DNA from 3 places in the Rugamonas sp. FW305-51 genome. Region 3 is predicted to be linked to each of the others. Evidence: predicted binding sites of a transcription regulator. Region 3 holds the regulator's gene; each other region holds the start of a gene.

Region 1 (2,271 bases), on a different contig from region 3:
CCGCTCGTCCGGCCCCAGCGGCCCCAACAGCGATTACCTGAACCACCTGGCCGCCGCCCTGCGCGAACTGGGCCAGCACGACCAGCACGTGTTCGCCATCGAGCGCCACCTGGCCGAACTGAACTCAGCCGAATAAATCCAGCTGCCCCTCCCCATCGCCCCTGGCCCGCGCACCGAGCGGGGGAATGACGAGCGGGCGGCGGAACTGGCTGGCATCGAGCTGCTGGAAGCGGCTGCCCCGCCCGGCCAGCCCCAGCCGCGCGGCGGCGATCTTGAAACGCTGCCGTATCAGTTCGGCCCACACGCCCTCGCCCTTCATGCGCGTGGCGAAATCGCTGTCGTAGTCCTTGCCGCCGCGCATTTCCCGCACCCGGTTCATCACGCGCTGGGCCCGCTCCGGAAAGTGGGCCTGCAACCACTGCTGGAACAGGGGATTGACTTCCCACGGCAGGCGCAGCACGACGTAGTGGGCCGAAGTGGCGCCCGCCTCGTGCACGGCTTCCAGCAAGCGCTCGATTTCCGGTTCTGTGATGAAGGGGATGATGGGCGAGATGCTGACACCCACCGGTATGCCCGCCGCGGCCAGCGTGCGGATGGTGCGCAGCCGGCGCGCGGGCGCGGCCGCACGCGGCTCCAGCGTGCGCGCGATGGCCGGGTCCAGCGTGGTGACGGTGATGGCCACGGCCGCCTGCTGGCGGGCCGCCATCGCCGCCAGGATGTCGATGTCGCGCTCGATCAGGGCCGACTTGGTGATCAGGCCGACGGGGTGTTCGCACTCCTGCAACACCTCCAGCACGCGGCGCGTGAGGCGCAGTTCGCGCTCGCAGGGCTGGTAGGCGTCCGTGTTGACGCCCAGCGCGATCGATTCCGGCACATAGGATGGCTTGGCCAGTTCGCGCCGCAGCAGTTCCGGCGCGTTGACCTTGGCAAAAATCTTGCTCTCGAAATCGAGTCCCGGCGACAGCCCCTGGTAACTGTGCGTAGGCCGGGCGTAGCAGTAGATGCAGCCATGCTCGCAGCCCCGGTAAGGGTTGAGCGACACGTTGAACGGCAGGTCGGGCGAGGCGTTGCGGCTGAGGATGCTGCGGGCCTGCTCATGCGTCACCTGGGTCTGCCAGCCGCGCGGCGCCTCCTCTTCGTGTTCCCAGCCATCGTCGAACGCCTCACGTGCATTGCGCTCGAAGCGCCCCTGCAGATTGCTGACGGCGCCACGTCCCTTGGTGGCCTGCAGGGGCCTAGGCGGCAACATCACCTGCTCGAACTGTTCTTCCTCGTTGGACATTGCGCACCTGAAAATACTGTATGGATACACAGTATTTTAGGCAGTTGTGGCAGCCATATCAAGCGCAACCGTAAAAAAAATCTATCCATGTCACCTCGCATCGATCACTGCCCTGAATAGCCAAGCGCTAGTTAATCCGATTAACGCAATCGCGTCTTGAATAATGACGATTATGCACTAGACTGGCGAAAAGAAATTAAAAGATATTAATAAATTAATTGAAATAATTTCCACAGAACAAAGCGATACCACGTGAATTAATAAACAACGTCAATTTCCGAAACTTAATTTATTTGACCAACCAATAAAAGGGAGGACGCCACACGCTTTAACATCCATACTGCAACTCATTATTCGCATTCAATAATAAAAGGGAGAAACACCATGGCAGACATCACCAATATTCAAACCACGGCAAGCAAGGCTTCCGGCGCGGGCAACAACTGGGATATCACGGTCACCTACGACGCCGTGTTCAGCCAATATGAATGGAAGACGGCCAACTTCACCTTCCGCGACGGCTTCATCCTGATGGAGTCGGACCAGGGCGAAATCTTCGGCGGCGCCGACGACCAGCTCACCGGCATCGTGGCCGTGAGCACCTTCAACCCCAACGAGCCCAAGGTGCGGCGCGTGATGAAGCTGCGCATCAACGGCGACACGCTGGACACCGAACTGGGCGGCGAAGAACTGTATCCGGTGGTGCGCCTGCGTAACCTGGACCTCAACCTGCTGTATCCCCAAAAGAAAGGAGGCATCCTGCATTTAAACCCCTAGTTTGACCATCCCGGTCGCGGGAATAACATCTGACCGATGTTAGCGGAGCTGGCCCAATCGCGCAGGCGGATCGCGCCGCGCATTGCTGGCCGGCTTTGCCATTGCGCGTCCAATATATAAAATGGTTGCAGATAAAATATCAATGGAAATATTATTTCCGCCTCGCAAAAACAATACCACAGCGCATATTCAGCATGCCGGAACGGAATAAA
Region 2 (2,271 bases), on a different contig from region 3:
CACGGCCGGCCGGGCCTGGCACGCGATGACGGAGGCCGCGGCCGGCCTTGCCGGGAGGCCACGCTACACGAACAACTCGCCCTGCACGGGCCGCGCCGCCTGCGGCACGGCTGCGCGCTCTTCCAGCGTGCTGGCCCGCACCCCCAGCAGCCGCAAGCGCCGCTCCAGCGGCACCCGCTTCAAGCCGGCGCGGGCCGCGTGCAGGATGGCGGCCGCGTCGTCCACGGCCTGCGGCACGGTGACGTTGCGGCTGACGATCTGGAAGTCGTCGAAGCGCAGCTTGATGCTGATGGTGCGGCTGACATAACCCTTGCGCCGCAAGTCCTCGGCCAGCCGTTCGCACAGGGCCGTCAGGATGGCCGACAGGGCGGCCCGGTCCTGGCGCGCGTGCAGGTCGCGCTCGAAGGTGGTTTCGCGGCTGATGGACTTGGTTTCCGAACTGGTGGCCACTTCCCGCAAGTCCACCCCGTGCGCCGCCTCGGCCAGCCAGCCGGCGTAATGGTGGCCGAAGTGCTGCTGCAGCAGGGCCGGATCGGCCGCCGCCAGCTGGCCGATGGTGGCGATGCCGAGCGCGGCCAGCTTATCGGTAGCCTTGGGGCCCACGCCGTTGATCTTGCGCACCGGCAGCGGCCAGATGCGGTCGGGGATTTCATCAAACGCGAGCACGGTCAGACCGTCCGGCTTGTCCAGGTCGGAGCAGATTTTCGACAGCAGCTTGTTGGGCGTGACGCCGATCGAGCAGCTCAGACCCGTGGCGTCGCGCACGGCCTGCTTGATGCGGCTGGCCAGCGCCACCGTCTCGCCTTCCACGTCCGTCAGGTCGATATAGATTTCGTCGATGCCGCGGTCTTCGATGGCCGGCGCGATGGCCGCCACGGCCGCCTTGAACAGGCGCGAGAAGTGGCGGTAACGGTCGAAATTGACGGGCAACAGCACGGCGTCCGGCGCCAGCCGGGCCGCCTTCATCATGCCCATGGCCGAACCGACGCCCAGCGCCCGCGCCTCGTAGGTGGCGGTGGTGATCACGCCCCGGCCCACGTAGTCGCGCAGGCGGGCGTAACGCCGGCTGCCGTCGGGCAGGAGCTGGGGCTGGCTGTCGCGGCCGCCGCCGATGACGACCGGCTGGCCCCGCAAGTCCGGATAGTGCAGCAGTTCCACGGAGGCGTAGAACGCATCCATATCCAGGTGGGCAATCCGCCGCGCGCGCGCAGTCATGGTGGTGGCAAGCAGCCCCGACGGGCTTAATACTGTAGATACATACAGTATCGCCGCAAACGGACTCGGCCGCAAGTAGGCTTCAATTATCGCCGGATCGCATTTATGCAACAGGAGAGGCCGGCCGGCACCGCCCCGCGTGACTTTCCGGGTGGACAGGAAGATGGCCGCCAGGCAGCAGTGCTACACTGGGGTTCGACTTTCCCTCGCCGCTCCCATGTCTGTCCGTCCACTGCTATTTGCCATTGCGCTGGCCGCTCACCTGGCGCCGGCCGCGGCCTATGTGTGCCCGGCCCTCACCCGGGTCGGCCTGAGCGATCTCGGTTATGCCTCCTATCGCGAAGATGGCCACTACCGCGGCACGGCCGTCGACCTGGTCGAAGAACTGAGCCGGCGTACCGGCTGCCGTTTCGCGTTCGAATGGTATCCGCGCAGCCGGCTGTTCGCCCAGTTCAGCGCCAACCGCATCGACATGGTGATGAGTTCGCTGCCCGACGCCGCGCGCGACCGGGCCGGCCGCTGGCTACCCTACGGCTATGCCCGCTTCGAACTCGTGCTGAGCCGCAGGGCCGGTGACGGCTATGCCAGCCTGGCCGACTTTGTCGAGCGCGGCACGGGACGGCTCAACATCACGCGCGGCATGTACTTTCCGCCCGCCGTACTGGCGCAGCTGGAGCGGCTGCAGCAAGCCGGACGGCTCGAATACGTGAACGATTTCGACACGGCGTACCGCAAGATCCAGGCCGGCCGCGCCGATGGCACGCTGGCGCCGCCCGTGATCCACCTGTGGTATGCCCGGCGCCTGGGCCTGGGCGAGGATTTGGCGCGCTATGAAATGCCCGAATCGCCGCGCAACATTTCGGGCGCCTACGCGTCGCGCGCCAATCTGGCGCCCGAGTTGCAACAGGCGTTCGCCACGGCCTTCCGTGCCATGGTGGCCGACGGCACGGTACAGGCCATCTACACGCGCTACCTGGGCGCCGAAGTGACCGGACAGATCTTCTCCGGCGGCAATCGCGACCTCCTCGACATCTACGGCCGTTAGCGCTGCGCCGG
Region 3 (2,271 bases):
TGGCGCCTCGCTGGCGCCGGAGGCGGCGCACCACATCGCCGTGGGCGCGGAAACGCTGGCGCTGCGCATGGAGCGCACCAGCTCGAACGCGCTGGCGCTGGCGCGCCTGCTGGAAGCGGACGAGCGGGTGGCGGCCGTGTATTACCCCGGCCTGGCGTCGCACCCGCAGCATGGCATTTCGGGCGAGCTGTTCCGCACGTATGGCTCGCTGCTCAGTTTCGAGCTCAAGGACGGCATCGACTGCTTCGACTTCCTGAACCGGCTCAAGCTGGCCATCCCGGCCAGCAACCTGGGCGACACGCGCACGCTGATCATCCCGGTGGCGCACACCATCTTCTACGAAATGGGTCCAGTGCGCCGGGCATCGATGGGCATTGCCGAATCGCTGATCCGGGTATCGGTGGGCATCGAGGATGAGGCGGACTTGCTGGACGACTTCCGCACCGCCCTGGCCGGCTGCTAAACCCCAAAAAATGGGGACGTACCCCATTTTTCGGTTGGGAAAGACGGCAGCGTTTTAAAAAATGGGGACGTACCCCATTTTCAGGCCTACCTGAAAATGGGGTACGTCCCCATTTTTATTCGGCGCCGCGGGCCTGCTGGCTCGGGGCGGATGGGCGGCTTAGTGCCAGGTGCGCATCAGGCCCACGGCCAGGCCTTCGAGGGCGAATTCGTCCGCTTCCGGGTCGACCTTGATGATCTTGAAGTCGGGGTTCTCCGGCAGTAGTTCGATGGTCGAGCCGGTCTTGCGGTAGCGCTTGACCGTGACATCGTTGCCGATGCGGGCCACGACGATCTGGCCGTTCTTGGCACTGTCTACTTTTTTCACGGCCAGCAGGTCGCCGTCCATGATGCCGGCGTCGCGCATCGATTCGCCCCGCACTTTGAGCAGGAAGTCGGGCTTGGCCGAGAACAGGGCCGGGTCCACGCTGTAGCTGGTCTCCAGGTTTTCCTGCGCCAGGATGGGCGAGCCGGCCGCCACGCGCCCGATCAGCGGCAGCGACATCATCACGGACGCGGCCACCTTGGCCGCCGCCGCTTCCGCATGTTGGCCCAGCAGGCGGATGCCGCGCGAGGTGCCGGCCGCGATTTCGATGGCGCCCTTGCGCGCCAGCGCTTGCAGGTGTTCCTCGGCCGCGTTGGCGGACTTGAAGCCCAGCTCGTTGGCGATCTCGGCGCGGGTGGGCGGGAAGCCGGTGTTTTCGATGGCATCCTTGATCAGGTTGAGAATTTGTTCTTGCCGTGCAGTGAGCTTAATCATGGGGGCGCCAGGGGCTGTGTATATAGACAGTCTGTATTTTTGTACAGTGCGCCTGTGATTGCAAGAGGGATTTCTTGCTTTGGGCGAAATAATGTGAAAAAAACTTGCGCGGGGCGCACACCGGGCGCCATTTGGCGCCCGCCACGGGCAAAACGGCTATCGGTATTGAACTTTGGCAGGAAAGCTGCTATAGTCGCCGGCTTACCTCTTCCCACACCTGTCTTGACGCCAGGGTGGGCTATTTTCACAGTCCTTAAGGGAGTTTGCATGCGTCACTATGAAATAGTATTTATCGTCCATCCGGACCAGAGCGAGCAAGTGCCCGCCATGATCGAACGTTACAAAGCCAGCGTAACCACCCGCGGCGGTTCGGTACACCGTGTTGAAGATTGGGGCCGTCGTCAAATGGCTTACTCGATCCAGAAACTGGCCAAAGCACACTACATCTGCATGAACATCGAGTGCGACAACGAGACCCTGGTCGAGCTGGAAACCGCATTCAAATTCAATGATGCCGTGTTGCGTCATCTGACCGTCAAGATGAAGAAAGCGGAAACCGCTCCTTCGCCAATGATGAAGTCGGTACAACGTGAAGATGCAGCGAAATCCCATCGCGCTGAAGCTCCAGCAGCAGCCGCTGCTCCAGCCGCTTAATTGAGCAGGATTCCGAACTGAACCAGCTCCAGTTTACCGCCCTCATCGCCGAGCGGGACGCCATCCGGTACACCCCGGCCGGCATGCCGATTGTGAATGCCACCTTGCAGCACAGGTCGCAGCAGATGGAGGCGGGCATCGCCAGGTTGAGCGAGTTTGAAGTGTCCGCGGTTGCCGCGGGCGACATTTCAGGCCGCTTCAGCCAGGCGCCACTGGCAGGCGTATATCAGTTCACGGGATTTCTGAACAAGAAAAGCCGCAATAGCAAAAGCCTGGTATTTCACATCATTGATTTTCGTGCTGTCGCAGACAGCGCACCTATTTAGATACAGGAGCCTAAAATGGCATTCGGTAAA

The links. The regulator LexA, encoded in region 3, represses DNA repair genes until DNA is damaged. The targets are predictions, from matches to a motif close to ACTGTATNNNNATACAGT.
Region 1: AC3WOS_RS21975 (PA0069 family radical SAM protein) is a predicted target of LexA. The motif match lies at 1,298-1,315, and genes of this name have one in related genera.
Region 2: dinB (DNA polymerase IV) is a predicted target of LexA. The motif match lies at 1,247-1,264, and genes of this name have one in related genera.

What each region holds. Positions count from the first base shown of each region.
Region 1 is NZ_JBYSZG010000039.1:26,106-28,376, reverse strand. It holds gene AC3WOS_RS21980 (gamma-glutamylcyclotransferase) at 1-136, shown strand, start outside; gene AC3WOS_RS21975 (PA0069 family radical SAM protein) at 125-1,282, opposite strand; gene AC3WOS_RS21970 (hypothetical protein) at 1,667-2,059, shown strand.
Region 2 is NZ_JBYSZG010000051.1:356-2,626, reverse strand. It holds gene dinB (DNA polymerase IV) at 64-1,215, opposite strand; gene AC3WOS_RS24395 (substrate-binding periplasmic protein) at 1,433-2,260, shown strand.
Region 3 is NZ_JBYSZG010000057.1:24,555-26,825, forward strand. It holds gene AC3WOS_RS25505 (cystathionine gamma-synthase family protein) at 1-463, shown strand, start outside; gene lexA (transcriptional repressor LexA) at 623-1,261, opposite strand; gene rpsF (30S ribosomal protein S6) at 1,529-1,915, shown strand; gene priB (primosomal replication protein N) at 1,933-2,241, shown strand; gene rpsR (30S ribosomal protein S18) at 2,257-2,271, shown strand, end outside.